4 regions of the Kitasatospora sp. NEAU-CNBT7 genome follow, and region 2 is predicted to be linked to each of the others. Evidence: riboswitches for the same ligand, from Rfam matches in the RefSeq annotation. Region 2 holds a riboswitch; each other region holds the start of a gene.
What was found. Region 2 has a riboswitch for cobalamin ahead of AC2TEW_RS12735 (ribonucleoside-diphosphate reductase subunit alpha). Riboswitches for the same ligand answer to the same signal wherever they lie in the genome.
Positions count from the first base shown of each region.

Region 1: another riboswitch for cobalamin. It lies ahead of metE (5-methyltetrahydropteroyltriglutamate--homocysteine S-methyltransferase); the one in region 2 lies ahead of AC2TEW_RS12735 (ribonucleoside-diphosphate reductase subunit alpha).
Region 3: another riboswitch for cobalamin. It lies ahead of AC2TEW_RS22825 (CoA-acylating methylmalonate-semialdehyde dehydrogenase); the one in region 2 lies ahead of AC2TEW_RS12735 (ribonucleoside-diphosphate reductase subunit alpha).
Region 4: another riboswitch for cobalamin. It lies ahead of AC2TEW_RS05995 (acyl-CoA thioesterase); the one in region 2 lies ahead of AC2TEW_RS12735 (ribonucleoside-diphosphate reductase subunit alpha).

Region 1 covers NZ_JBXQQB010000018.1:16,650-24,562, forward strand. The annotation lists gene AC2TEW_RS22780 (scabin-related ADP-ribosyltransferase) at 1-428, opposite strand, end outside; gene AC2TEW_RS22785 (YcnI family copper-binding membrane protein) at 660-1,397, opposite strand; gene AC2TEW_RS22790 (hypothetical protein) at 1,582-2,355, opposite strand; gene AC2TEW_RS22795 (hypothetical protein) at 2,468-2,995, opposite strand; gene metE (5-methyltetrahydropteroyltriglutamate--homocysteine S-methyltransferase) at 3,265-5,580, opposite strand; cobalamin riboswitch at 5,736-5,956, opposite strand; gene AC2TEW_RS22805 (enoyl-CoA hydratase) at 6,107-6,883, opposite strand; gene mmsB (3-hydroxyisobutyrate dehydrogenase) at 6,880-7,767, opposite strand; gene AC2TEW_RS22815 (enoyl-CoA hydratase/isomerase family protein) at 7,764-7,913, opposite strand, start outside.
Region 2 covers NZ_JBXQQB010000007.1:243,995-251,907, forward strand. The annotation lists gene AC2TEW_RS12720 (histidine phosphatase family protein) at 1-237, shown strand, start outside; gene AC2TEW_RS12725 (helix-turn-helix domain-containing protein) at 336-1,313, opposite strand; gene AC2TEW_RS12730 (GNAT family N-acetyltransferase) at 1,731-2,237, shown strand; cobalamin riboswitch at 2,320-2,449, shown strand; gene AC2TEW_RS12735 (ribonucleoside-diphosphate reductase subunit alpha) at 2,710-5,049, shown strand; gene AC2TEW_RS12740 (ribonucleotide-diphosphate reductase subunit beta) at 5,070-6,065, shown strand; gene AC2TEW_RS12745 (acyltransferase family protein) at 6,196-7,515, shown strand; gene def (peptide deformylase) at 7,583-7,913, opposite strand, start outside.
Region 3 covers NZ_JBXQQB010000018.1:25,298-30,197, reverse strand. The annotation lists gene AC2TEW_RS22830 (tetratricopeptide repeat-containing protein) at 387-1,310, shown strand; cobalamin riboswitch at 1,672-1,844, shown strand; gene AC2TEW_RS22825 (CoA-acylating methylmalonate-semialdehyde dehydrogenase) at 2,068-3,567, shown strand; gene AC2TEW_RS22820 (acyl-CoA dehydrogenase family protein) at 3,564-4,712, shown strand; gene AC2TEW_RS22815 (enoyl-CoA hydratase/isomerase family protein) at 4,712-4,900, shown strand, end outside.
Region 4 covers NZ_JBXQQB010000003.1:231,384-239,296, forward strand. The annotation lists gene AC2TEW_RS05970 (winged helix DNA-binding protein) at 1-425, opposite strand, end outside; gene AC2TEW_RS05975 (M48 family metalloprotease) at 643-1,590, opposite strand; gene AC2TEW_RS05980 (BlaI/MecI/CopY family transcriptional regulator) at 1,587-1,988, opposite strand; gene AC2TEW_RS05985 (superoxide dismutase) at 2,161-2,763, shown strand; gene AC2TEW_RS05990 (nuclear transport factor 2 family protein) at 2,841-3,245, opposite strand; cobalamin riboswitch at 3,399-3,622, shown strand; gene AC2TEW_RS05995 (acyl-CoA thioesterase) at 3,821-4,300, shown strand; gene AC2TEW_RS06000 (hypothetical protein) at 4,439-5,233, shown strand; gene AC2TEW_RS06005 (PTS transporter subunit EIIC) at 5,260-6,831, opposite strand; gene AC2TEW_RS06010 (hypothetical protein) at 6,951-7,607, opposite strand; gene AC2TEW_RS06015 (hypothetical protein) at 7,617-7,790, opposite strand.

The sequences.
Region 1 (7,913 bases), on a different contig from region 2:
GCGCCGTAGGTGGCGAACTTCTGGGCCACCCACATCTCGCAACTCGTGCTCAGGTGCGCGCTGTTCTGCCCACCGCCCTGGACGATGTACTCGGCGAGCGGGGTCACCAGATCGCCCCGCGGGACGAAGCCGGCCCGGAAGATGTCCTCCACGTTCTCCCGGGTGTCGCCGCGCCAGAGCGTGTTGACGTCGTTGCGCCACTGCCAGCTCTCCTGCGTCGCCTTGGCCGCGACCGGCTGGGCGATCTGCGGCTCCGTGGTGGTGCGCCACCAGTCCGAGGCCCGGTAGTCGCGGACGGGTCCGCAGGGTGAGGTCAGGTCGTCGTCGGCCGCCCGCGTGGCGGGGACCGCGGGCGCGGCGGTGGCCGGGGGCACGGCGACGGCCGTGACGGCGGAGGCGAGGGAGGCGGCGACGACTACTCGGAGCACGGTGCGCAGCATGGCGACAGCCCATCGGTTGATCAACAGGACGGGCATCTTTATGGGCGGCCGGGGCCGTTCGCATCGGGACCGATACGCGGACTGCACCCACCCGGGTGAACTAGTCGTACCGTCACCCGGTGCCGGACGACGGGTGAGCACCACCCCGGCCACGGCGGTCGCGGGGACGGCCGCGGCCCGGCCGGACGGTCCGGCCGGGTCGCGGCGCTTCCGGGACGGTCAGGCCTGCGGGCCCTCGTTGCGTCGGCGCAGGCCGAGGACGCCGAGCGCGGCCCCGACCACGCCGACCGCGATGCCCACGACGCCGAGGGTGCGCGCGGCGTTGTCGGAGGAGGTGGCGCGCGCGGCGGCCGGCGGGGCGGCCTGGCCCCCGGTGGTCGCGGTCATGCCGTGGGTGTCGCTTTCGGCCGCGGCCTTGGTGAGGGTCAGGACGGGCGCGGGGTGCTCGGGTTCGGGCTGGCCGTCCTTGCCCTCCTCGATCCAGCGGACCACGGTGCCGTCGTCGTAGGTCTGCAGGGCCTTGAACACGAGCTTGTCGGTGTCGCTGGGCAGCGGGCCGAGCGAGAGCGCGAAGTCCTGGAACTGGCCGGGCGCGATCTTCGCGTTCGCGTCGGCCGTCCAGGTGATCTTCGAGACCGCCTCGGTGATCTCGTCGCCGTCGTCGGTCTTCAGCGGCGTGGCGAGCTTGGTCTTCTCCGCGGTGGCGGTCCAGCCGGGCAGCGGCCGGGTCGCGACCGAGGCCACCGGGTGGTCGGCGGGCAGGGTCACCTCCAGCTTCGTGGTGGACGCGGTGTCGCTCTCGTCCGGGACACGGAAGGCGACGGCGGTGTACGCGCCCTGGGCGGCGGTGCCCGGCTGCACGGTGACGTGCGCGGACGCGGGAACCGCCGAGGCGAGCAGGGCCGCACCGGCCAGCAGCGACGCGGCGGCCAGACGGCGGGAGAGGGTGGAACGCATGGGTGTGGTCTCCATCCGGGAGATCGGCACCGCGCGGCCGCGCACCGACCGGGCAGGTCGGCACGCCGGCGGGGCGCGGTGCGGGAACGCTGACGGGGTGTCCGGCGGCCGCCCCGGAACGGGGTGCGGCCGCCTTTGGCAACGCGAAGGCATCGGGCGGAGCGGCAACTCCGTCCGTCCGTGCCTAGGCGGTGACGACCCCGGGCGGTCCCCGGCGGACCAGGCTGTGGCGCAGCAGCGCCGACCGGCGGTGCCGCGGGACGGCGTCACGGCCGGGCCACGTGCGTGGGACAGCCACCGGCGGCGGGACGGCCGTGCCGATGAGGACGGCCAGGGTGCGCCGGGCGCGCCGGCTCCAGTGGCGGGCGGCGGCCCGGACCGTCCGCGCGAGGTCGAGCAGCCGCCACAGCGCCACCTCGACCCGGTGCAGCAGCCAGCCGGTGGCGAGCGCAGCGGCGGCATGGCCGGCCAGCATGCCGGGTGAGAGGCCGAGAACGCCGCCGTGCACGGCGGCGACCGCGTGGTGCACATGCCCGGCGTGGGCCCCGGCCCCGGCCGACGGCACCGGACCGGATCCCGCCCGGCCGCCCGGCCGGTGGGCCCCCGCCGGCATCCCAGGCATCCCGGGCATGCCCGGCATCGAGGCAGGCGTGGAGAGCGGCGTGGCCATGGCGTGCCCGGTACGGAAGAGCAGGTGCAGGCCGAGCTGCCCGGCGGCCACGCCCGCGGTGATGGCCGGAAGGGTCCGGCGGCGGCCGGCCGCCACCGCAGCCGCGGCGCAGACCAGCAGCCAGCCCAGCGCGACCAGCGGCAGACCCACCGCCGCCCTGCCCGCGGCGCCGTGCGCCGCCGCGGCCAGCGCCACGCTCACGGTGGCGAAGGCCGACGCCCGCACCAGCCGCACATCCAGTGCGGCCGTACGGCGGGATGGCCCCGGGGCGACGGTGACGGTCATCATGGCCGCCACATCATGCCACCCGCCCGCCGCCCACCGGTGCCCCGGTTCCGAACCTCCAGGCGCCCTGCACGCGGCGGGCACACCGCCCGCGCATGTCGGCGCTTCCCCCTGTTCAGCGGATCGCGCGCACGAAGCGCCGGCTCTCCACCTCCGTTGCGGTCAGGACGAAGGTGTCCCGCCGCCCGACGGTGACCCGGTAGAAGGTCGGTCCCGTCGGCAGGCTGAGCGTGGCCGTGAACCGGCAGCCGCCGTCTCCTTCGGGCGTGGCCCCGCCGAGCGCGCTGACGGCCACGACCGTGCCGTGCTCGTCGACCACGGTGACGTCCGTTCCCCATCGGATGTCGTCCATCGGGGCCCGGCCCGCGCAGGTCGTTCCGGCTACCACCACGTCGTTTCCGAGAGTCAGCGTGCCGTCGACGCCGAACGTCTCGGTGCTGGGGGCGGTCCGGGTGACGCCGCTGGCGGACACGGCCCAGGTGAGGGCCACCACGGCCGCGCCGGCGGCGAAGCCGGCAAGTGCCCACAGCGGCGCCCGGGTTCTGCCCGCGGGTCCGCGGGCGGCGGCTGCGCTCCCCCGGCCCTCCGTGTCCAGGGCGTCCATCGGCGAGAACGGGACAGCGGGCTCGATCGGCTCGGTCATGTCACCCATCATCCCGCACCGGCCGGGCCCGGGTATCGGCCGGTGTTCCAACAGTGCGATCTGGACGGCGAGTTGGAAGGCCCGTTGCCCGTCGGTCGGCCACAGCTGTCCTGTCGCTCCTCGCGGCCCGGGCCGGCCGGCTCTCGCTGTCCTCCGGAGATGACCGGGCGTGGTCGCCGGGTACCCACTGCCCTCGCGCGAGGTCTTCGGGCAGGGGGGCGGGCGTGGAAGGTGTCCCGCGCCCGCCCCCTGCGGTCTCCCGTCGGCCGTCAGCCGGCGAGTTCCTCCCGCAGTCGGCGGGCGGCACCGACCAGGCTGTCGAGCGAGGCCCGGGTCTCGGTCCAACCGCGGGTCTTCAGGCCGCAGTCGGGGTTGACCCACAGCCGCTCGGCGGGGATCGCGGCGAGCCCGGCCCGCAGCAGTTCGACGGCCTCGTCGGTACCGGGCACGCGCGGGGAGTGGATGTCCCACACACCGGGGCCGACCTCGCGCGGGTAGCCGGCCCGGGCCAGCTCTCCGGCGACCTCCATGTGCGAACGGGTGGCCTCCAGCGAGATCACGTCCGCGTCGAGCTCGTCGATCGCGGTCATGATGGCGCCGAACTCGGCGTAGCACATGTGGGTGTGGATCTGGGTGTCGGCCCGCACTCCGGAGGTGGCGAGGCGGAACGACTCGGTGGCCCAGTCGAGGTAGGCCGGACGGTCCGCGGCGCGCAGCGGCAGCGTCTCCCGCAGGGCGGGCTCGTCGACCTGGACGACGGCCGCCCCCGCGGCCTCCAGGTCGTCGACCTCGTCGCGCAGGGCGAGGGCGACCTGGCGGGCGGTGTCGCCGAGCGGCTGGTCGTCGCGGACGAAGGACCAGGCGAGCATGGTGACCGGGCCGGTGAGCATGCCCTTGACCGGGCGGTCGGTCAGGGACTGCGCGTAGCGGAACCAGTCGACGGTCATGGGGTGCGGGCGGGAGATGTCCCCGGCCAGTACCGGCGGCCGCACGTACCGGGTGCCGTAGGACTGGACCCAGCCCTGGCGGGTGGCGAGGTAGCCGGTGAGCTGTTCGGCGAAGTACTGGACCATGTCGTTGCGTTCGGGCTCGCCGTGCACCAGGACGTCCAGCCCGGCCTTCTCCTGGAAGGCGATCACCTCGCGGACCTCGGCCTCCATCCGCTCCCGGTAGGCGTCGGCGCCGATCCGGCCGGCCGTCAGGTCGGCCCGGGCGAGCCGCAGTTCGGAGGTCTGCGGGAAGGAGCCGATGGTGGTGGTCGGCAGCAGCGGCAGCCGGAGCCGGGCCCGCTGGGCCTCGGTGCGCTCCGGGTACGCCTGGGCGCGGCGGGCGTCCTCGGCGGTGGTGGCGGCGACCCGGGCGCGGACCGCCGGGTCACGGGTGATCGGGGAGGTGGCGCGGGAGGCGAGGTCGGCCCGGTTCGCGGCGAGTTCGGCGGTGATCGCGCCGGTGCCCTCGCGCAGGCCGCGGGCCAGGAGTGCGACCTCCTGCGCCTTCTGCCTGGCGAAGGCCAGCCAGCGCAGGATCTGCGGGTCGATGTCGCGCTCGGCATCGGCGTCGATCGGGACGTGCAGCAGCGAGCAGGAGGTGGCGACGTCGACGGTGTCGGCGAGGCCGAGCAGGGTGGCCAGGGTGGCGAGTGACTTCTCCAGGTCGTTGATCCAGATGTTGCGGCCGTCGACCACGCCCGCGACCAGGCGCTTGCCGGGCAGTCCACCGGCGGCGGCGAGGTCGTCCAGGTTGCCGGCCGCCGGTCCGGTGAAATCCAGCGCCAGTCCTTCGACCGGGGCCTTGGCGAGCACCGGCAGGGCCTCGCCGAGTCGGTCGAAGTAGCTGGCGACCAGCAGCTTCGGCCGGTCGGTGCGGGCTCCGAGCTCGCGGTAGGCGCGGGCGGCGGCGTTCAGCTCGGCCGGGGCGCGGTCCTGCACCAGGGCCGGCTCGTCGAGCTGGACCCAGGTGGCGCCGGCCGCGCGCAGGTCGGCGAGCAGGTCGGCGTAGACGGGCAGCAGCCGGTCCAGCAGGGTGATCGGCCGGAAGTCGGCGGCGACGCCGGGGGCCGGCTTGGCGAGCAGCAGGTAGGTGACCGGGCCGACCAGCACCGGGCGGGCGTCGTGGCCGGCAGCGAGCGCCTCGCGCAGCTCCGCGACGGCCTTGGCGGAGTCGGCGGTGAAGGCGGTGTCGGGGCCGAGTTCGGGTACCAGGTAGTGGTAGTTGGTGTCGAACCACTTGGTCATCTCCAGTGGCGCGACGTCCTGGGTGCCGCGCGCCATGGCGAAGTAGCCGTCGAGCGGGTCGGCGTCGACCGCCGCGCGGTGGCGGGCCGGGATCGCGCCGACGGCGACGGTGGTGTCCAGCACGTGGTCGTAGAGCGAGAAGTCGCCGGTGGGCACCTCCCGTACGCCCGCGTCGGCGAGCTGCTGCCAGTTCGCCCGGCGCAGGGCGGCCGCGGTGTCCTGGAGGGCGTCGGCGGTGACGGTGCCCTTCCAGTACCCCTCGATCGCCTTCTTGAGTTCCCGGCCCTGGCCCTGGCGGGGGTAGCCGTACACGGTGGCGCGGGTGGCCGCGGCTGCGGACTTCGCTGTCAAGGGACTCTCCTTCGCGAGTCTTGCTCCTCAAGTACCCGGTGAAGGGACGGGAGCGCGAAGGTACGACGAGCCGGACGGACACCCGTACCGGGTACGGCTCCGCCTGCTGTGTACGCCGACCCGCCCACGAGGTCACCGGATGTCCGCGCGCGATGGTCGCGCACGGGCAGCGGGCAGGTCTTCGGACTCGCGGGCACACCCGCCCGTATCAGGGCGGACACCTACTGGCCGTCGCTTCCCAGACCCTCCCGGGCCCAGTGCGTATGACGGCGGTCGTTCCCACTCACCGCTGCGGGGCAGTCCCGGATTCCCACCGGGTTCCCTCTTACGACACCCCGCCTGGCGGACGGGGTGAACCAGCTGCACCGCTCACCCTATGCCCACTGCCCCGGCCCGCGGTCCGAATGTCACCCGATCGCCCACATGGTGAGACTCCGTCGGGGTGGGATCCGCAGGTCGGGGGCCGCGTCGAGGTCGCGACGTCCGTCGGAACCCGGGCGCCGCACGGCCCCACCCCGGCGGCGGGTCAGCGGTGGGTGAACGACGGCGGGCGCTTCTCGGCGAAGGCCGCCATGCCCTCCTTCTGGTCGGCGGTGGCGAAGGTGGCGTGGAAGAGCCGGCGTTCGAAGCGCACGCCCTCCGCGAGGGTGGTTTCGAAGGCGCGGTTGACGCTCTCCTTCATCATGACGGCGGCCGGTCCGGACATCGCCGCGACGGCGTCGGCCGTGGCCATCGCCTGGGCGAGCAGATCCGCGGCGGGGACGATCCGGGACACCAGCCCGGCCCGCTCGGCCTCCTCCGCGTCCATCATCCGGCCGGTCAGGCACAGCTCCATCGCCTTGGCCTTGCCGACCGCCCGGGTGAGCCGCTGCGAGCCGCCGATCCCCGGGATGACGCCGAGCTTGATCTCCGGCTGGCCGAACTTCGCGGTGTCGGCGGCCAGCAGGATGTCGCACAGCATCGCCAACTCGCAGCCACCGCCCAGCGCGTAGCCCGCGACGGCCGCCACGACCGGCTTGCGCAGAGCGCCGAAGCGGTCCCAGGCGGCGAACCAGTCGCCGAGGTAGGCGCCGGCGAAGTCGAGCGACTGCATCTCCTTGATGTCGGCGCCGGCCGCGAAGGCCCGCTCCGAGCCGGTGACCACCAGGCAGCCGATCTCCGGATCCCGGTCGAACTCCGTTGCCGCGGCGACGACTTCGTTCATCAGCTGGGTGTTGAGCGCGTTCAGCGCCTTCGGCCGGTCGAGCGTGATCAGCCCGACCCGGCCCTTGCGCTCGACCAGGATCGTCCCGTAACCGGTCACTTGACGCCCTCCCTGATGCTGGTGATGATCGCGGAGAAGTCCAGGCCGCTGCCGTGTCCCTCGGCGAACTCCGCGTAGAGCCGGGCCGCCCGCCGGCCGAGCTCGACCGGTAGCCCGAAGGCCTCGGCCGCGCCCGCGGCCAGTCCGAGGTCCTTGGCCATCAGCGCCGCGGCGAACCCCGCCGCGTACTCGCGGTTGGCGGGGCTGGCCGGCACCGGGCCGGGCACCGGACAGTTGCTGGTCAGCGCCCAGCACTGCCCGGAGGCGGTCGACGCCACGTCGAACAGCGCCTGGTGGCTGAGCCCGAGGCTCTCGCCGAGCACGAACGCCTCGCTGACCGCGATCATCGAGATGCCGAGGATCATGTTGTTGCAGATCTTCGCCGCCTGCCCGGCCCCCGACGGTCCGCAGTGCACGACCTTGCGGCCCATCGTCTCGAGCACCGGCCGGGCCGCACCGAAGTCCGGTTCCGCCGCTCCCACCATGAAGGTGAGGCTCGCGGCCCGGGCCCCGGCCACGCCGCCGGACACCGGAGCGTCCACCGCCCGGTGGCCGGCCTGCACCGCCGAGGCGTACGCGGCCCGGGCGTCCGCCACGTCGATGGTGGAGCAGTCGACGAAGAGCGTCCCCGCTGGGGCGGCGGGCAGCAGGTCCGCGTAGGCGGACAGGACGTGCCGCCCGGCCGGGAGCATGGTGATCACGACCTCGGCCCCGGCCACGGCGTCGGCGGGCGAGGTCGCCGGCCGGACGCCTGCCGCCTCCGCCTGCCGTACCGCTGCCGGGGCGAGGTCGTAGCCCGCCACCCGGTGCCCGGCCTTGACGAGGTTGGCGGCCATCGGGCCACCCATGTTGCCGAGTCCGACGAATCCGATGCGGTGGGTCACCAGCGCTCCAGGGGTGTGGTGGTGGCGAGGCCGAGTTCCGCCGCGCCGAGCGGGGCGAAGTAGCGGTCGACGGCGGCGGGCGGGACGGCGTCCAGCGTGGCCGGGTCCCACCGCGGCGAACGGTCCTTGTCGATCACTTGGGCCCG
Region 2 (7,913 bases):
CTGGCCGACCTGACCCGGGAGGAGGACGGCCGGCCGGTACTGGTGGTCGCCCACGACTGCACCGTGCTGATGCTGCGCTACATCCTCGACCGCCTCACCGAGCAGCAGCTGCTCGCCCTGGAGCCGGTCCGCAACTGCTCGGCCAGCCGCTGGCGGGCCGAGCACGGCCGGCTGGTCCCGGCCGGCTGGAACGACACCGGCCACCTGGACCGGGCACCCGACCGGCCCGCCGACTGAACCGCGTGCCGGTCCGGCGGTCCCGGCCGGGTGCGCGGGCGGCCGCGCGCCGGTCCGACGCGCCGGTCCGACGGGGGCCCGGAGAAGGCCGCGAGGGGTCAGCGGAGGCTCTCGGCCCGCTGCTGCGCCGGCGTCCCGCCGAACGCCCGCCGGTAGGCCTGCGGGGTGGTGCCGAGCCGGCGGCCGAAGTGGTGGCGCAGGGTGGCCGCGTTGCCGAAGCCGCAGCGCGCCGCGACCGCGTCCACCGGCTCGCCGGTGGCCTCCAGCAGGCGCTGGGCCAGCAGCACCCGCTGGCCGGTCAGCCAGCGGTGCGGGGTGGTGCCGGTCTCCTGCTGGAAGCGGCGGGCGAAGGTGCGCGGCGACATGTGGGCGCGGGCGGCCAGCTGCTCCACGGTGAGCTCGCGGTCCAGGTGGTGGCGCAGCCACTCCAGCAGGCCGCCCAGCGACTCGCCGTCCTCGGCCGGCAGCGGGCGGGCGACGAACTGCGCCTGGCCGCCCTCGCGGTGCGGGGCGACCACCATCCGGCGGGCGATCCCGCGGGCCACCTCGGGCCCCTGGAGCTTGCGGACCAGGTGCAGGCAGGCGTCGATGCCGGAGGCGGTGCCGGCCGCGGTGATCACCGGGTCCTCGTCGACGTACAACACGTCGGGCTCGACCGTGGTGAGCGGGAAGCGTGCGGCGAGCAGGTCGGAGTGGCGCCAGTGGGTGGTGCAGCGGCGGCCGTCGAGCAGGCCGGCCGCGCCGAGCAGGAACGTGCCGTTGCAGATCGACAGCACCCGGGCGCCGCGCGCCACGGCGGCCCGCAGGGCCTCGATCAGCGGGGCCGGGTAGTCGTCCCGGATGCCGGTGGCGGCGGCGATCACCAGGTCCGCGCCGGCGATCCGCTCCACGCCGTGCGGGACGTCGACGCTGAAGCCGGCGTGGGTGCGCAGCGGTCCCGGGCGGGCCGAGGCCAGTGCGAAGTCGTAGACCGGCAGGCCGTCGTCGCTGCGGTCGAGGCCGAAGACCTCGCAGGCGACGCCCAGTTCGAAGGGGTGGATCTCCTCCAGCACCACGGTGACGACGTTGGTCAGCATGGCCCCAGGATGCCGGTGGCAGCTTTTCGAGGCAAGTGGTCTTTTCTGCCACTCGTGGCCGGGTCCGGCCGTCGCGAGAGTGGAGCGCATGGACTCTTCGGCACTCATGGGCGTACTCGCCCCGGCCGCCGCGGTCGGGGCCTTCGGCCTGCTCGGCCTGCTGGCCGGCCGCGACCTGGAACGCACCTCCCGGCACGGCCGGGACAACTGGCACCGCCCCGGCGGCTACCCGGCCGACCCCGGCCGGCCGGACCGGCTGCACGGCGCCGCGGCCGGAGCGGGCACCCCGACCGCCGCCGCCCCGCCGCCGGCCGCCCAGCCCCCGACCACCCCGCCGCCGGCCGGCCCGGCCTTCGCCACCCGGCTCGCCACCACCCTGGCCGCCGCCGCCGATCGGGGCCCCGGCAGACTGGTGGCATGGACACCGCCCCCGACCTCGTCATCCGCCGGGCCCTCCCCGAGGACCTGGACGCCGCCGGAGCCCTCTCGGTCGAGGTCTACGTCGGCGAGGGCTACAGCCGCCCGGACGGGCCCTATCCCGAGCTCCTGCGGGACACCCGGCGCCGCGCCGAGGAGGCCGAGCTCCTCGTCGCCGTCGACCCGGCCGGCGGAGCCGTGCTCGGCAGTGTGACCTTCGCCCCGGGCGGCAACCCGTGGGCCGACATCGCGGCGCCGCACGAGGGCGAGATCCGGATGCTGGCGGTGGCCCGGGCGGCCCGCGGCCGGGGCGCCGGGAGCGCGCTGGTGCGGGCCGCGATGGCGCGCAGCCGGGAGCTGGGGCTGACCGGGATGGCGTTCTCGACCCGCCCGGCGATGACCGCGGCCCACCGCGTCTACGAACGGCTGGGGTTCCGGCGGAGCCCCGAGCGGGACTGGGAGCCGGCCCCCGGCATTGATGTGATCGTCTATTCGATCACATTCTGACGGCTCACCCCGTGGCGCAACGCAGTCGAGCGACCACGACACGCGGCACTACATCTGGTGGCGCATCCTGACCCCGCCCACAACATGTATGCTCGCTCTCGCTGTCGACGCAGGGGAACCCGGTGGGAGTCCGGGACTGCCCCGCAACGGTGAGCGGGCTTCGCAACACCCTGACCCGCGAGTCCGAGACCTGCCGACGGCGTGCCACACGGCTTCCCCGCAGATGCCTTGCAGCACCGCAGTACTTGTCCGGGCCTCGCGGGTGGGCCGGGGTGGGACCACGCACGCCTGGTGATTCGGCGTGCCGCTCCGCCCTGCCTGAAACGGTCCGGCCGATCTCGTCCGCCGCCGCCACAGGAGAGAGTGCGCCTTGACCGTCGCCGCCTCAGTCGCCCTGCCGTCCCAGGGTTCCTCCCCCAGCCTCCGGCCGGGTGGTGCCACCACCGCCGCCGACGCTGATCCCGGTGCCGCGCTGCTGCGCCTGCTCACCGACCGCAGCGTCGACCTTCCCCAGGTGGACCCCGGCCACGTCGCCGCCGCCGCGCTGCGCGGCCGCCACGCCGGCTCCGACTTCGCGGAGCTGCGTGGACTGGCCGTGGAGGCCGCCGCGTCGATGATCGCCGAGGACCCGCAGTACTCCAAGCTCGCCGCCCGGCTGCTGGCGCTGGAGATCTCGGACGAGGCCGTCGGCCAGGGCGCCGTGTCGTTCTCCGCCTCGATCGCCGTCGGCCACACCGAGGGCCTGATCGGCGACACCACCGCGGACTTCGTGGCGAAGCACGCGGACGCCTTCGACGCCCTGATCGACGAGCGCGGCGACGACCGCTTCGAGTACTTCGGCCTGCGCACCGTGCAGTCCCGCTACCTGCTGCGGCACCCGATCACCCGCAAGGTGATCGAGACCCCGCAGCACTTCCTGCTCCGGGTGGCGGCGGGCCTCGCCGTGGGCGACGGCGAGCGGGCGGTGCGCGAGGTCGCGGAGCTGTACGCGCTGATGAGCGCGCTCTCCTACCTGCCGTCCTCGCCGACCCTGTTCAACTCCGGCACCAAGCACCCGCAGATGTCCAGCTGCTACCTGCTGGACTCGCCGCTGGACAACCTGGACTCGATCTACTCGCGCTACGCGCAGATCGCCCGGCTGTCCAAGCACGCCGGCGGCATCGGCCTGTCCTACAGCCGGATCCGCTCGCGCGGCAGCCTGATCCGGGGCACCAACGGCCAGTCCAACGGCATCGTGCCGTTCCTGCGCACCCTGGACTCCTCGGTCGCCGCGGTCAACCAGGGCGGCCGGCGCAAGGGCGCCGCCTGCGTCTACCTGGAGACCTGGCACGCCGACATCGAGGAGTTCCTGGAGCTGCGCGACAACACCGGCGAGGAGGCCCGCCGGACGCACAACCTGAACCTGGCGCACTGGATCCCGGACGAGTTCATGCGCCGGGTGAACGCCGACGCCGACTGGTCGCTGTTCTCCCCGGCCGACGTGCCCGAGCTGGTCGACCTGTGGGGCGCCGACTTCGACGAGGCGTACCTGAAGGCCGAGCAGGCCGGCAAGGCCGTGCGCACCATCCCCGCGCAGACCCTGTACGCCCGGATGATGCGCACCCTGGCGCAGACCGGCAACGGCTGGATGACCTTCAAGGACGCCTCCAACCGCGCCGCCAACCAGACCGCGCTGCCCGGCCGCACGGTGCACTCCTCCAACCTGTGCACCGAGATCCTGGAGGTCACCGACGACTCCGAGACCGCGGTCTGCAACCTGGGCTCGGTCAACCTCGGTGCCCACGTCGCCGACGGCGCCACGGCCGGGGACCTGCTCGGCGCGATGGACTGGGACCGGCTGGACGCCACCGTGCGCACCGCCGTGACCTTCCTGGACCGGGTCATCGACATCAACTTCTACCCGACCCCCGAGGCCGGGAACTCCAACTCTCGCTGGCGCCCGGTGGGCCTGGGCGTGATGGGCCTGCAGGACGTCTTCTTCAAGCTGCGGATCGACTTCGACTCGGCCGAGGCCAAGCAGCTGTCGACGCTGATCGCCGAGCGCATCATGCTGACCGCCTACGAGCGCTCCAGCGAACTGGCCGAGGAGTTCGGGCAGCACAGCGCGTACGGCGAGACCCGCGCCGCCCGCGGCCAGCTGCACATCGACCACTTCGACGCGGCCCCGCAGTGGACCGCCCGCTGGGACGCGCTGCGCGCCAAGATCGCCGTCACCGGCCTGCGCAACTCGCTGCTGCTGGCCATCGCGCCGACCGCCACCATCGCCTCGATCGCCGGCGTGTACGAGTGCATCGAGCCGCAGGTCTCCAACCTGTTCAAGCGCGAGACGCTGTCCGGCGAGTTCCTCCAGGTCAACCCGTACCTGGTGCGTGAGCTCAAGGAGCTCGGCGTCTGGGACCAGCAGACCCGCGACTCGCTGCGCGAGTCCAACGGCTCGGTCCAGGAGCTGGGCTGGCTGCCCGCCGAGGTGCGCTCGCTGTACCGGACCGCCTGGGAGCTGCCGCAGCGCGCGCTGATCGACCTGGCCGCCGCCCGGCAGCCGTACATCGACCAGAGCCAGTCGCTGAACCTCTTCATGGCGGCGCCGACCATCGGCAAGCTCTCCTCGATGTACGCCTACGCGTGGAAGGTCGGTCTGAAGACCACCTACTACCTGCGTTCGCGCCCGGCCACCCGGATCGCCCAGGCCGCGTCCGGCGCCGCCCGCACCGCCGCCCCGGTGCCGGTGCCCACCCCGACCCTGACCCCGGAGGAGGAGGCGGCCCTCGCCTGCTCCCTGGAGAACCCCGAGTCCTGCGAGGCCTGCCAGTGAGTTCCGCCGATCGCGACAAGATGCTGCTCGACCCCGGCTTCGAGCTGACGCTGCGTCCGATGCGCTACCCGTCGTTCTACGACCGGTACCGGGACGCGATCAAGAACACCTGGACCGTGGAGGAGGTGGACCTGCACTCCGACGTCGCCGACCTCGCCAAGCTGAGCGAGGGCGAGCGGCACATGATCGGCCGGCTGGTCGCCTTCTTCGCCACCGGTGACTCGATCGTCGCCAACAACGTGGTGCTGAGCCTCTACAAGCACATCAACTCGCCCGAGGCCCGGCTCTACCTGTCCCGGCAGCTGTTCGAGGAGGCCGTGCACGTCCAGTTCTACCTGACGCTGCTCGACACCTACCTGCCCGATCCCGAGGACCGGGCGGCGGCCTTCGCCGCGGTGGAGAACATCCCCTCCATCCACCAGAAGGCGCAGTTCTGCTTCAAGTACATGAACGCCGTCGACCACCTGGACTCGCTGCAGTCCAAGGACGACCGCCGCGCGTTCCTGCTGAACCTGATCTGCTTCGCGGCCTGCGTCGAGGGCCTGTTCTTCTACGGCGCCTTCGCGTACGTGTACTGGTTCCGCAGCCGCGGTCTGCTGCACGGCCTGGCCACCGGCACCAACTGGGTGTTCCGGGACGAGTCCATGCACATGGACTTCGCCTTCTCGGTGGTGGACACCGTGCGCGAGGAGGAGCCCGACCTCTTCGACGACGAGATGGCCAAGCAGGTCACCGAGATGCTGGAGGAGGCCGTCGAGGCCGAGCTCCAGTTCGCCCGTGACCTGTGCGGCGAGGGCCTGCCCGGGATGAACACCGAGTCGATGCGGGAGTACCTGCAGGCCGTCGCCGACCAGCGGCTCGCCCGGCTCGGCATGCCGGTGCGCTACGGCTCCAGCAACCCGTTCGGGTTCATGGAGCTGCAGAACGTGCAGGAGCTGACCAACTTCTTCGAGCGCCGGGTCTCGGCGTACCAGGTCGCGGTCGAGGGCTCGGTCGCCTTCGACGACGACTTCTAGGCCGCCCCGGGAACCCGGTTCCCGGCCGCCCGCCACCGCCGCCCCGTCGTGCATGACGACGGGGCGGCGGTGCTGTTGCGGCCCGGTCACCGGCGGCCTTCGGATTCGAACAATGCGCTAGCCTCTTCGGGTGTCTCACACCTCACCCGTACCGACCCTTGAGGCGCACCCTCAGCCGGGTCCCCCGCCCGGCCCCGCCGTCGCCGCGGCGACGCCCGCGAAACCTCGTCTCGGCTGGCTCGACGCCTTGCGCGGGCTGGCGGCGCTGACCATCGTGGTCCAGCACTTCAGCCAGTTCCTGCTGCCCGGACTGTTCGCCCGCACCAGCCACTGGCTCGATCTGGGCTCCTACGGCGTCTTCCTGTTCTTCCTGGTGAGCGGCTACATCGTGCCCGCCTCGCTGGAGCGGCGGGGCAGCGTCCGCGGCTTCTGGGTCAGCCGGCTGTTCCGGATCTACCCGCTGTGCCTGGCCGTGGTCGCCGCCGGCGTCCTCGTCTGGAAGCTGGACGCGTACCGCACCCTCTCCCCGGTCAACGGGTTCTCCACGGCGCATCCGGCCATCGCCGCGCTGGGCAACCTGACGATGCTGCACGACTTCCTGGGCATGGGCGGCACGCTGTTCGTGATGTGGACGCTCTCCTACGAGATGGCGTTCTACCTCCTGGTCGCCGCGCTGTTCGTGCTCGGGGTGCACCGCCGCAGCGCCGAGATCTCGGTCGTCTTCGCGGTCGCCGCGGTCGCCCTGGTCGGGGTCTTCCCGCTGATCCGCCTCGGCCACGACCTGGACGGGGTCCGGCGGTCGACGGCGCTGGTGGCCGCCGTGATGGCGGCGGGGCTGCTGCTGGTGATGAGCCGGCGCCGGCCGCTCGCGGTCCTCGGCGCGCTGCTGCTCGGCGGTCTCTCCCTGACCCTGCTGGTGACCAGCGGCCGGACCGGCTGGTTCAGCATGGCCATCCTGGCCACCATGTTCGCCGGCACCGCGTTCTACCGGGCCGAGCAGGGCCAGATCCGCCGGGTCACCTGCGCGGTGGCCGGCGCCGTCGCCTTCGGTGCGATCGTCTGGGTCGGCACCTGGTACGGCGAGGGCGACGTGGTGGCCGTCGAGGTGCAGAAGCAGTGGCCGATCACCATGTTCGCCACCTGGGCGACCTTCGGCGTCGGGTACGCCCTGCGCAACCGCCGCATCCCGCGGTTCCTCGCCTGGCTCGGCTCGATCAGCTACTCGATCTACCTCGTGCACGCCGTACTGCTGTGCGTCCTGCTCCGGCTGGTCGGCCCGAACGCCACCACCGACCTCTCCACCGCGGCCCGGCTCGGGCTGGGTGCCGGGTTCTGCGTCGTCGTGGTCCTGGTGAGCCACCTGACCTTCCGTCTGGTCGAGCAGCCGTTCCAGCGGCTCGGCCACCGGGTGACCCGGCGGGTCGAGCGGATCGGCGGGCGCGCCGGCTGACCGGGGCGGCAACGCGAAGGGCCGGGGCGCGACGTGCGCGCCCCGGCCCTTCGGCGTTGCCGGTCCGTCAGGCGTTCGGCACGGTGGCGTAGCGGGCGGTGCCCTCCGCCATCTGCTTCAGGGCGTCCTTGCGGTCGCGCTTGGAGAGCCGGTCGATGTACAGGTACCCGTACAGGTGGTCGGTCTCGTGCTGCAGGCAGCGGGCGAAGAAGCCGGTGCCCTCGACCCGGATCGGGTTGCCGTCCTTGTCCTGGCCGGTGACCGCCGCGTAGTCCGGGCGGGCCAGGTCCATGTAGGCGGTGGGCACCGACAGGCAGCCCTCGGGCGAGTCGTCGAGGACCCGGCGGCCGGCCGGCAGGTCCTCCAGCACCGGGTTGATCACGTGGCCGATGTGGCGC
Region 3 (4,900 bases), on a different contig from region 2:
TCGGTGCGGGTCCCTGCCGGGTCGGCGGGGACCCGCACCGCCGTCCGCCGTGGACCCCGGCGCCGGGATCCGAGGCGCGACGGGTGGTGCGGAGGCACTGGATCGACCAGACCCCGGATCAACCCGCCACTGCTACCGACGTGGAGAACGCTCCGGACGGTCCGGCGGGTGCGCCGCGCTCTCCCGGCACGGCCGGCACGGTCACGTCGGGGGAGTGCCATGGCGCGGGTGGCCGACCGGGTGGCGCAGCGCGGCTTCGTCGAGGACCACCTCGAGCTCCGGCCGGCGCTTCGGGGGTGCGGTGCAGCAGTTCCTCGGTGCGGTGAACCGGCGCAGCGGCCGCCCGCGTACTTGCGTACGAGTGTCCACAGCCCGGGGAGAACGCGGTGTCCGTAGTCGATCGGTCGGTCTTCTCGTGGCACCAGCAGTGCGCAGCAACGGAGTTGGTGCGCGCCTTGACCGAGTGCACCAGCGCCGACCGGGCCAGGCGGCTCGCCGAGCAGGCCGCGCCGGACCTCGCCGCGATGCAGAACCCGTACCGGCGGGCCTTCGCGCTGGCGGTCCCGGCGGTGGCCCTGGTCGCCCTCGGCGACCCGGTCGGCGCCCGGCGGCTCGTCGAGCGGGCGGAGCCGATCGCCCGGGCCGTCGACTACGGCAGCAACCGGGCGAACGCCCTCACCGGCCTCGGCGCGGTGCTCCACGCGGCCGGTGATACGGCCGGGGCCCGGCGCCTGCTGGGCCTCGCCGAACAGGCCGCGCTGGCCGCCACCCACTCCGAGGACCGGGTCGGCGCCCTCGGCGAGGTGGCCGAGGCGCTCGCCGGCCTCGGTGACACCGACGGCGCCATGCGGGTGGTGGCGACGGCGGAACGGATCGTGGCCGACGAGCCGGACGACGTCTACCAGTCCCGCGCGATCTGCGGGCTGTCGGCCATGCTCGTCGCCGTCGGCGAGCCGGCCCGGGCCGAGGAACTGGCGGCCACCGCCCGCCACTCCTCCTACCGGTACGGCGCCCACGAGCACCTGATGCTCGCGCTGGCGGGCCAAGGACGGGTCGAGGACGCCCGCCGGGTCATCCGGAACCTCGGCGACCCGGAGCTGATCGGGGACGCGACCCGCGCGCTGGACGAGGCGCTGACCACCAACACCTTCCACGTCGTCCCGCCGGTTCCCGGCCTCGACCTCCCGGTGCCGGAGCCGGCGCCGGGACCGGTCCCCGCCGAGCCGGCGCTCCCGGCAGGCCCCGCCGTCGAGCCGCGCCCCGCAGCCGCCCGCCGACCGCCTCCGTCGTCCCCCGCGGAACCCGGCTGAGGTTCTCCCCGAGCAGCGCGCGGCCCTGGGCCCGAACCAGCGGGTCGTTGCCGACGCAGAGGACCTGGGTGCGTCCGGGATGTCCGCGGCGCCGCGGCCGTGCGATCCACGTCCGGACCGGCATCGGGGGTACCCGACCCCACCTGGTCGGCGGCGCGGACGTCGCGGATCCCGGTACCCGGTCAGGCCCGTCGGCGGGGCCGGCGGCAGCGGTACGCGGGGTGGCGGACCGGGACGGTCCGGGACGGACGGCGACTCCCGTGGCCGGACGGTACGCGGGTGCCGCCCGCGAGGCTCGGCCCGAGCCCCGGGCGAGGAATCGGGGCGGATGCCCTGGACTTACTAGGACGTCCAACTATATGGTCGACGGCAGGTCCGCGGTGTCAGGGAAGCCGGTGCAAGTCCGGCACGGTCCCGCCACTGTGACCGGGGAGTTCGTCCTCGCAGGTGAAGGCCACTGGCAGCCAGCCGGGAAGGCCGGGGGACGGGCGTCGATCCGGGAGTCAGGATACCGGCCGCGGGTGTTCCGTGTTTTCCACGAGGATGGAGACGACACGCCATGACTCCGGGCTGCTCCCGATCCACCACCCCTGGCTGTCCTGCGCCGACGAGCGCCGGGGCCCACACGCCCTGACGTCCCGTCCGGCCGCCGCAGGCCGATGGACGGCGGTCGCACCACCGTGCGCCCGCCCGTCGACGGCGGCCCTCCACTCCTCCTCTCCGCACCTCTCCGCACCCAGGACGAGAGAAGGAACCGATGGTCCGAGAACTCACCCACTACATCGCCGGCAAGCACGTCGCCGGCACCTCCGGCCGCTTCGGCGACGTCCACGACCCCAACACCGGCCGGGTCCAGGCCCGGGTGCCGCTCGCGAGCCGCGCCGAGGTCGGGACCGCGATCGCCGACGCGGCCCAGGCCCAGCCCGAGTGGGCCGCCTGGAACCCCCAGCGCCGGGCCCGGGTACTGCTGCGCTTCCTCCAACTGGTCGAGCAGGAGAAGGACAGCCTGGCCCGGCTGCTCTCCGCGGAGCACGGCAAGACCGTCGCCGACGCCCACGGCGACCTCCAACGCGGCCTGGAGGTCGTGGAGTTCGCCGCCGGGATCCCGCACCTGCTGAAGGGCGAGTTCACCGACAACGCCGGCTCCGGCATCGACGTGTACTCGATGCGCCAGCCGCTCGGCGTGGTCGCCGGCATCACCCCGTTCAACTTCCCCGCGATGATCCCGCTCTGGAAGGCCGCGCCCGCGCTGGCCTGCGGCAACGCCTTCATCCTCAAGCCCTCCGAGCGCGACCCGTCGGTGCCGCTGCGCCTCGCGGAGCTGTTCCTGGAGGCGGGCCTGCCGCCCGGCGTGCTCAACGTGGTCAACGGCGACAAGGAGGCCGTCGACACCCTGCTGGAGGACCCGCGGGTCGAGGCGCTCGGCTTCGTCGGCTCCACCCCGGTCGCCCAGTACGTCTACGCCACCGCCGCCGCGCACGGCAAGCGGGCGCAGTGCTTCGGCGGCGCCAAGAACCACATGGTCATCATGCCGGACGCCGACCTCGACCAGGCCGTCGACGCCCTGGTCGGCGCCGGGTACGGCTCGGCGGGCGAGCGCTGCATGGCGATCTCGGTCGCCGTCCCGGTCGGCGAGGAGACCGCGAACGCCCTGGTGGCGAAGCTGGTGGAGCGCATCGCGGCGCTGAAGGTGGGCCGCTCCGACGATCCCGACGCCGACTTCGGCCCGCTGGTCGGCCGTGATGCGGTGGACCGGGTCCGCGGCTACCTGGACATCGGCGTCCGGGAGGGCGCCGAACTCGTCGTCGACGGAAGGGACTTCCGGCTGGAGGGGCACGAGGACGGCTTCTTCCTCGGCGCCTCGCTGTTCGACCGGGTCACCCCGGCGATGCGCATCCACCGCGAGGAGATCTTCGGCCCGGTGCTCTGCGTGGTCCGCGCCGCCGACTACGAGGAGGCACTGCGGCTGCCGAGCGAGCACGAGTTCGGCAACGGAGTGGCGATCTTCACCCGGGACGGCGACACCGCCCGCGACTTCACCCGCCGGGTGAACACCGGCATGGTCGGGGTCAATGTACCGATCCCGGTCCCGATCGCCTACCACACCTTCGGCGGCTGGAAGCGCTCCGGCTTCGGCGACCTCAACCAGCACGGGCCGGACTCGATCCGCTTCTACACCCGCACCCGTACCGTCACCTCGCGCTGGCCCTCCGGGGTCAAGGAGGGCGCGAGCTTCACCATTCCGACGATGGGATGAGCGCCGTGCACGACCTCACCGAGGACCAGCGGGCGATCGCCGACGCCACCCGCGCCTTCGCCGCCGAGCACCTCGCCCCGTACGCGGTCGAATGGGACCGCACCAAGCACTTCCCGGTGGACGTGCTGCGCAAGGCCGCCGACCTGGGCCTGGCCGGCGTGTACGTCCGCGAAGACGTCGGCGGCTGCGAACTCGGCCGCCTCGACGGCGTGGTGGCCTTCGAGGCGCTGGCCACCGGCTGCCCGTCGATCGCCGCCTACCTCTCCATCCACAACATGGTCGGCTGGATGATCGACCGGCACGGCACGGCGGAGCAGCGCGCCCGGTGGCTCCCCGCCCTGTGCACGGCCGAACAGCTGGGCAGCTACTGCCTGACCGAGCCGGGCGCCGGCTCCGACGCCGGAGCGATCGCCACCCGGGCGGTCCGCGACGGCGACGGCTGGGTGCTGGACGGCGTCAAGCAGTTCATCTCGGGGGCAGGCGCCGCCCAGGTGTACCTGGTGATGGCGCGCACCGGCGCGCCCGGACCGGCGGGCATCTCGGCCTTCCTGGTGGACCGCGACGACCCCGGCCTGTCCTTCGGCCCGAACGAGCGGAAGATGGGCTGGAACGCGCAGCCGACCAGGCAGGTCGTGCTGGACGGTGTCCGGCTGCCCGCCGACCGCCTGCTCGGTGCCGAGGGCGACGGCTTCCGGATCGCCATGGCCGGCCTCAACGGCGGCCGGCTCGGCATCGCGGCCTGCTCGCTCGGCGGCGCCCGGGCCGCGCTGGACCGCGCCGTCGCCCATCTCGCCGACCGCGAGGCGTTCGGGACCGTCCTGCTGCACGCCCAGGCGCTGCAGTTCCGGCTCGCCGACATGGCCACCGAACTGGAGGCCGCCCGCGCCCTGGTCCGGAGCGCGGCGGCCGCGCTGGACCGCGCCGACCCGCGCGCGCCCGAGCTGTGCGCCATGGCCAAGCGCCTGGCCACCGACACCGGGTTCGAGGTCGCCGACCAGGCCCTCCAACTCCACGGCGGCTACGGCTACCTGGCCGAGTACGGCATCGAGAAGATCGTCCGCGACCTGCGGGTGCACCGGATCCTGGAAGGGACCAACGAGATCATGCGCGTCATCGTCGCCCGCGGCCTGACCGGAGCCGCATGATGTCCGACAGCGACACCGAGGAGGTCGTGATCCGCCGTGAGGGCCGGACCGGCCGGATCGTTCTCAACCGGCCGACGGCGCTCAACGCCCTCACCCACCCCATGGTGCGGCGGATCACCGAGGCGCTCGACGCCTGGGAGCGGGACGACCGGATCGCCACGGTCGTCGTCACGGGCGCCGGTGACCGG
Region 4 (7,913 bases), on a different contig from region 2:
ACCCGCCGCAGCATGTACTGCAGTTGGGTGCGCTCGCCCCGGGTCAGCGGCCCCAGCACCAGATCCTGCACGGCCCGGGCGTCGTCCAGGGCCGCGCCCAGGGCGGCCTTCCCGGCCTCGGTGACGGTGACCACCTCCTGCCGGCCGCCGATGTGCACCACCAGGACCTGCGCCATGCCCCGGGCCACGAGGTCCTCGACCGCCGAGGCGAGGCCGGGTCCGTCCACGGCCAACTGCCGGGCGAGATCGGTGCGGGCATGCGGACCGTGCTCGGCGAGCACCTCCAGGACCGACCGGTGCAGGGACGCCAGCCCGCGCGCCCGCAGCCGTCCCGCCAGCAGGGTCTCCACCGCGCGACCGGTCTCGGCCAGCAGACGAACGGTCCACTCGGAGGGACTCGTCGGTCCGCCCCGCCTGTCGTACACGCCCTGTCCCATCGCTACGGAGGGGAGTCCTCCGGCCCGGACCGCGTGGGGATGCCTGCCTCGACAGCCGGGCGGCCGTGCACCGGACCGGGAGGGCGTCATCGCCCCCGGGCTCACGCGGCGCTCCACGCGCACGGCACGGCCCGCGAAGTAAACCGGGGCCAACCATACGTGCGCCACGGCCATCGGTCTACATCGATGTCGTCATTCGCGCCGGTCAGGCCCCGCGCAACCCCGCCGCGGCCCACTCCACGTACTCGTGCAGACCGTACGCCAGGAGCAGGCCCAGCAGCGCCGACACCACGACCGCCGTACCGAGGGCCGCCACCGCGGCCCGCCCGCGGCGGCCGCCCGGCCCGGACGGCGCCGCCGCCAGCAGCGCCTCGACCCGCCGGGGCACCGGCCCGCTGCCCACCGACGCCAGCGCCCCGAGACCCCTGGACCGCCGGCCGGCCGGGACGGCCGCCAGCGCCGCCCGCGCGATCGCGGTGGCGGCCCGCTTCCGGCTGTCCACCGCCGCGGCCGCCGCCTCGTCGGCCCAGCGCTCCAGGTGGAAGTCCAGGTCGGGACGGAGCGGGCGCAGCGCGGGGTGGACCGCCGCCGCCAGGTAGGCGATCACCGACAGTAGGTGGTGCCGCCCGGCCAGGTGCGCCCGCTCGTGGGCGAACAGCACGTCCTGCTCGGCCGGACCGAGCACACCGAGCATCCCGGTCGTGACCACGACCCGCCCTTCGCGGCCACGGAACGCGGGCAGCGCGAACGCCTCCGGATCCGCACTGTGGACCACCAGCAGATCGCCGTCCGGGACCGCGCCCCGGACCGAGGTCCAGGCCCGCTCGAGCAGGCGCCGGTGCTCGAACCAGCGCCGCAGCAGCACCGCCGCCTGCACGACGAGCACCACGCCCGCCACGGCGGACACCGGCAGCACCAGCGGCCAGGCAGCCGCCACCGTGTGCAGCGGGATCCGCTCCAGCCGCGCCAGGAACGGCACATGGAACAGGCCGACCAGGGCCGCGACCGTACCTCCGGCGAGCAGCGCCCCGGCGCCCGCGAGCACCGCGGACGCCTGCCGGGGCGGGAGCAGCCCGGCCAGCCGGCGCACGGCCGGCGCCGCGCACCAGGGGAGGGCGAGGGCGAGCCCGACGGGCACCAGGGCGAGGATCACCGGTCGTCCCCGGCGTCCAGCAGCAGGCGGCGCAGCAGGTCCTCGTCGTCCTCGGAGAGCGAGGACACGAAGCGCTTCAGCACCAGGTCGCGCTGCGGCTCGCGCTCGAGTTCCCGGCGCATCCGGCCCGCGGCCAGCCCGGCCGCGTCGTCGGCCGGCGAGTACGCGAATCCCCGCCCGGAGCGGGTCCGCACCACCGTCCCCTTCTCGCAGAGCCGGGTCAGGATGGTCGTCACCGTGGTCCGCGCCAGGCCCCGGCCGATCGCGGCGTTCACCTCCACCGGGGTCAGCGGCCCGGAGGCCGACCACAGGACCGCCAGGACCTCGGCGACGAGCTCGCCGTGCGGGCGTCTCTCCCCGGCCTCGTCCACCGTCACACTCCCGTTCTCCACTCGCATCCGGCACCTCGGCCCGGTCTGCACCTCAAGGTCGATTCATCATCGCACTGCCCGGGAGGGGCCGGTCGGGGTGGCCGGGGCGACGTTCAGGGGCATGTTGTTCGCAGGTGCAAGTGATACGCAATAGTGTGGGTTCGGCATGACCGTCACCGTTGAAAGGAACTGTGTCCTGATGGGCGCGTACTCACTTCCCGATCTGCCGTACGACTACTCCGCGCTCGAGGCGGCGATGACCGCCGAGATCCTGGAGCTGCACCACTCGAAGCACCACGCGGCGTACGTCAAGGGCGCCAACGACACCCTGGAGCAGCTGGCCGAGGCCCGTGACAAGGAGCAGTTCGGCGGCCTGGTGGGCCTGCAGAAGACGCTGGCGTTCCACCTGTCGGGCCATGTGCTGCACTCGCTGTTCTGGGAGAACCTCTCCCCGGACGGCGGCGACCGCCCCGATGGTGAGCTGGGCACCGCGATCGAGGAGCACTTCGGCGGCTTCGAGGCGTTCCGCAAGCAGCTCACCACCGCCACCGTCGGTGTCCAGGGCTCGGGTTGGGGCATCCTGTCCTGGGAGCCGCTGGGCCGGCGCCTGATCGTCGAGCAGGTCTACGACCACCACGGCAACGTCGGCCAGGGCACCACCCCGCTGCTGGCCTTCGACGCCTGGGAGCACGCCTACTACCTGCAGTACAAGAACGTCCGCCCGGACTACGTCACCAAGCTCTGGGACGTCGTCAACTGGAACGACGTCGCCACCCGCTTCGCCGCCGCCAAGAACGCCTGACGGACCGTACGCCGGGGCGCCCGCTCGCACCGGGCGCCCCGGCGCCGGGGCGCCGCCCCGCGGGGCGGCCCCGGGCGTCAGGGCCGGAAGGCGGCCTCGGTCTGGGCGGTGTCCTCGGTGCCGCGGTAGTAGACGATCTTCCCGTCGCGGAAGGTGAAGCGGTGGTGCAGGTCCATCGCCAGGACCCGGCCGCTGGCCCGGTGTTCGGCCCGCATCCGCACCACGCTCAGCACGTCGCTGTCGTTCGCGGCGAAGGACAGCGGGGTGAACTCCTGCACCGCCATGGTCGAACCGAACTGCTCGAAGAAGTCCGCCACTTCGGCCTTCCCGTGGCGGACGCCGTACCACGGCGCCGCGGTCGACGTGGTCTCCGAGGCCCAGTCGACCTCGTCGTCCAGTCTGGCCAGGATCCCCGGCAGGTCGCCGCTGCCGAAGGCCTCGTAGACCGACCTGATCGTCTCGATCATGCTCTGCTCGTTCACCGGACACCTCGCCTCGGTCGGGGCCGCCACCGTCTCGTTCCATGCTAGGAGCGAGGGCGTGCCCACCGCCTTTCGGCGCCGGTCGTGCCGCGCGGCGGCCGGGGGCGTAGCGTCCGGGCCCTGCCCGCCGGTTCTGATCTGCGGTGACGACCGTAGAGTGGCCTGCGCAGCTGGTTCGCCCTGTCCGCCAGGCAGGCGCGTCGCAAGAGGGAACCCGGTGGGAATCCGGGGCTGCCCCGCAGCGGTGAGCGGGAACGACCGCCGTCATACGCACTGGGCCCGTACCGGGCCCGGGAAGCGACGGCCAGTAGGTGTCCGCCCTTCACAGGGCGGGCGCGCCCGCGAGTCCGAAGACCTGCCGCTGCCCGTGGACCGCAGTGGTCCGCGGTCTCACCGGACCCCGAGGGCGGGTCGGCGGCGGGGAGGGACGGCGATCCCGTACCTCCTGCTCCTTCGCGCCCCGGGGCTCACGAACTCGCGAAGGAGAGTTCCGTGAAGCAGACCTACCGCCGGCGCGCCACCAGGGCCGCGACCGCCGCCGTGCCGACGAGCCGCGGGGTGGTGGCGCCGTGACGATGCCCCCTGCCGTCTCCCGGACGCCGACCGACTCGGCGGTCACCCTCGCGCACATCATGAGCGAGCACGACACCAACCTCTACGGGACGGTGCACGGCGGCGTCGTGATGAAGCTGATCGACGACGCCGCGGCCGCCGCCGCCGGCCGGCACGCCGGCGTGCCCGCGGTCACCGTCTCGGTGGAGGAGATGTCCTTCCTCGCGCCGGTCCGGGCCGGTGACCTCCTGACGGTCCGTGCCCGGGTCGACCACGCCGGCCGGACCTCGATGGACGTCTCGGTGGTGGTGACGGCGGAACGCTGGAACCTCACCGGACCGGTGACCAGGGTGGCGACGGCCCAGCTGGTCTTCGTCGCCGTCGACGCGGACGGGCAGCCGCACCGGGTACCGGTCCTGCTGCCGGAGGGCGCCGCCGAACAGCGCCGCGAACGGCTGGCCCGCGAGCGCCGCGCCCGGCGGATGCGCAACGCCGCCGACTGACCCGCCGCCTCCGGAACGGAGGGACCCGGTGGCCGCCCCCGGCGGCCCCGGGTGCCGGGCCCGGACCGCCGGCCACCGCCAGCGCCGCGCCGGGTCGATATCCTGGCCCGCGCGCAGTCGGATGATCATGGAGGAAGCATGGCGAAGTTCAGAGTGACGGTCTGTCTCCCCCCGGCCGCCGTGGACCATCCCGCCTCCGCCATCGCGGCGGCGATGCGCCCCTTCGACCAGAACGTCGACCCGGCCACCGGGGAAGAGGGATACAACCCGCAGGGCGAATGGGACGGGTGGCAGATATCCGGCCAGGACAACCTGGTCGTCCGGCCCGAGTACGCCGGGGACGCCCGGCTCGTCCACCGGCCGGCCCGGCCGAACGACGAGCCCCGTCCGCAGGGGTCGCTGCGCTGCGACGGCGGGCCGCGCGGCCTGCTCGACCTGGCGGGCATGCGTGCGATCAGCGCGGCGGACGCGGCGGCCACCTGGGCCGTGTGGGCCCGCTTCTCCGCCGAGCACCCGCCTGCCGAGCCGCTGTCGGCGTTCCGCGCGCGCCACGGCGCCGCCCCCGGCGTCCACTCGCCCGAGGCGGACCGGGCCAGGCGCGAGCACCTCGCCCAGCCCCTGGTCCAGGCGCTCGCCCAGTACGCGGTCGAGGGCGGCGACCGGCACTACCCCAACAGCTACCTGTCCCAGGACCCCGTTGCTCTCTTCGCCTGCGGCGAGCACGACTTCGTCGAGCGTGCGGCGGCCACGGCCGTGCCCACGTACGCACTGCTGACCCTCGACGGGCAGTGGGCCGACCCCTGGAACCTGCGCTCCCTCGGCAGTCCCCGCCCGGAGGAGTCCGAGCCGGAGGCGTACTGGCGGCTCGCCGACGCCTACCTGCGCGCACTGCCCGAGGACGCGCTGATCGTCCAACTCCTCTGCCACTGCTGACCGGACACCCGGGCGCAGGGCCGTCGCTACGGCTTCGGGAGCGCCGGTTCGTCGCGGGCGGCGTCCGCGGCGGGGGCGTCGGTGCGGATGGCGGGGCCGCGGGGCGGCGGCGGGACGGCACCGAGTTCGTCCAGCATCTCCCGGGTGAAGCCGAAGTAGTACGTGGCCAGCAGGCCGGTGGTGTATCCGGTCGCCAGGCCCGCGGCGTAGACGGCCGCGCTCACCAGGAAGCCGCGTGAGCCGGTCAGCAGGGGGAACAGCGCCCAGCCGGACGGGCCGATGGCGGTCGCGCCGACGGTGGCACCGAGCTGCCCCAGCAGCCCGACGACGGCCCCGCCGCACGCCCCGCCCAGACAGGCCGTGACGAACGGGCGCCCCAGCGGGAGCGACACCCCGTAGATCAGCGGCTCGCCTACGCCGAGCAGGGCCGCCGGGAGCGCGGACCTGATGGTCGCCCTGACCGACGCGTTGCCCCGTAGCCGCAGGAAGACGGCGACGGCGCAGCCGACCTGCCCGGCCCCGGCCATCGCGAGGATCGGCAGCAGCTCGGTGGACCCGTGCTGCTGGATCAGCGTGGTGTGGATCGGGATCAGCGCCTGGTGCAGGCCGAACATCACCAGGGGGAGGAACAGCCCACCGAGCAGCAGCCCCGCCAGCGCACCACCGTGGGCCAGCAGCCAGGTGGCGAGCTCGCCGATCGCCGAGGAGACCTCTCCCGCCACGAACATCAGGCCGAACAGCGTCACCAGGCCGGTGACCAGCACGGTGACGGTCGGGGTGAGCAGGACGTCGAGGCCGTCGGGCATCACCCGCCGGGTCCACCGTTCGACCTGCACCGCCAGCAGCGCGGCGGCGAGCGCCCCGATCACCCCGCCCCGGCCCGGTACGAGCTGGTGGCCGAGGACCTCCACCTTGGAGACCCCCGCGTACACGATCACACTGGCCACGGCGCCGCCCAGCACCGGTGTGCCGCCGAACTCCTTCGCGGTGGTGTAGCCGACGAAGACCGTGAGCAGGGACATGAACCCCGCCGAGATCGCGGTGAGGGCAGGCACCAGCGCGGGGGCCCAACCCAGGTTGACGAGCGCGCCGTTGACGGCGGCCACGATGCCGCAACCGATCAGCGCGGGGATCAGCGGCACGAAGACGCTCGCGATCCGGCCGAGCACCCGCCGGACCGGCGCCGCCCGCCCGGCGCCGGCCTGCGCCCTGATCGCCGCGCCCCGCCGGGCCAGCTCCCCGGCGCCGACGGGGGGCGGGGCAGCGGGGGCACCGGGGGTATCGGGGGTATCGGGGCGCCCGTGGTCCCGCCGCCCGTCGGGCAGGGCCCCGTCGGGCAGGCCTCCGTCGAGCAGAGCCCGCAGCTCGGGGGTCACGCGGGAGACGACGCCCGGGCCGAGCACGATCTGATAGGTGTCGTCCTCCACCACGCCCAGCACCGCGGGAAGCGCGCGGAGCCCCTCCTCGTCCACCAGGGACCGGTCACGCAGGCCGAGCCGCAGCCGGGTCATGCAGTGGGCGACGGAGTGGACGTTGGCGGCGCCCCCGACCAGCGGGAGGACGGCCTCGGCGGTGGCACGGTGCTTGTCGTCGGACATGATCACCAGAATGGCGCGCCCGGCCGCGCCGTCGGCGCTGCGCCGGGCCCGTGCCGCGGTCGTGTCGCGGGCCCGGTGTTCCTGGGGAGTCGGCGGGCCCCGGCGTCGGCGTCCGGGGTTCACCCGCCCGGCGCAGCCGCCTCACCGCCGGTGTCGACGCGTACCTCCCGGACCTCTGCGTCCGGGACCCCTGCGTCCCGGACCCGTACCTCCTGGAGGAGGCCCCAGGTGAAGTCGGCGGTGCACGGGCGCGGCCGCCCGCTCGCGTCGGGTGCGGTGAGGTCGAGCTGCCACCGGGTCGGTGCACTGCCCTCGCGCGGTACGGCGGGCGGGAAGGCCGCCGCGACGTCCGAGACGACGCAGCTCCACGGGGTCAGGTCCGCGAGCGAGCGCAGCGTCGGCGCCGGGACCCCCGGCGCGCGGACCAGCCACTCGTTCCACGGCGGGGCCCCCGCGCCGGCCGGTCCGAGCAGGATCTCGAAGCGCAGACCGGGCCAGAGCGGGAGTTCCCACTGCTGCGCCGTGCAGTCGAGGTCGCCGATCCGGCGGGGGAGGACCGCCTCGGGTGGGCCGAGGACCGCGGCGTAGCGGCGGGCGCCGTGCGGGAAGCGGCTCGAGCGGATCATCGCCTGCCAGCGCTTGTTCGCCTCCCGGAGGTCGCCACGGGCCGCTCCGAGCCGGTGCACCGCCTGCTCCACCAGCTCCGGGTGGAAGTCGGCCATCCGGCGCAGCAGCACCAGCTGGAACTCGGTGGTCGCGAAGCCGTTGATCGCCATGACCGCAGACTAGGCCCGGACGGGCGACGAGTATGTCTCTCCGGGGCGCTGGCAGGTGGGGCACAGCTCGTGGCGGCCGTCCGGGGTGATCACGGTTCCCCAGCCGCGGCAGTCGGCGCAGTGGCGGGCCAGGTCGATGTCGGCGTGCGGGGCGGGAGCGTGGGGGTGGGCTCCGTGGGTCATGGGTGATGTTCCTCGGTAGAGCGGTATCACGTGGGGTCGATGTCGCGAGGTGCGCGGCGCTGGGTGGCCGGGCACGGGTTCTCCTGCGGCGGGTGAGCCTGTGGAGGTCTGCCGGTGATCGAA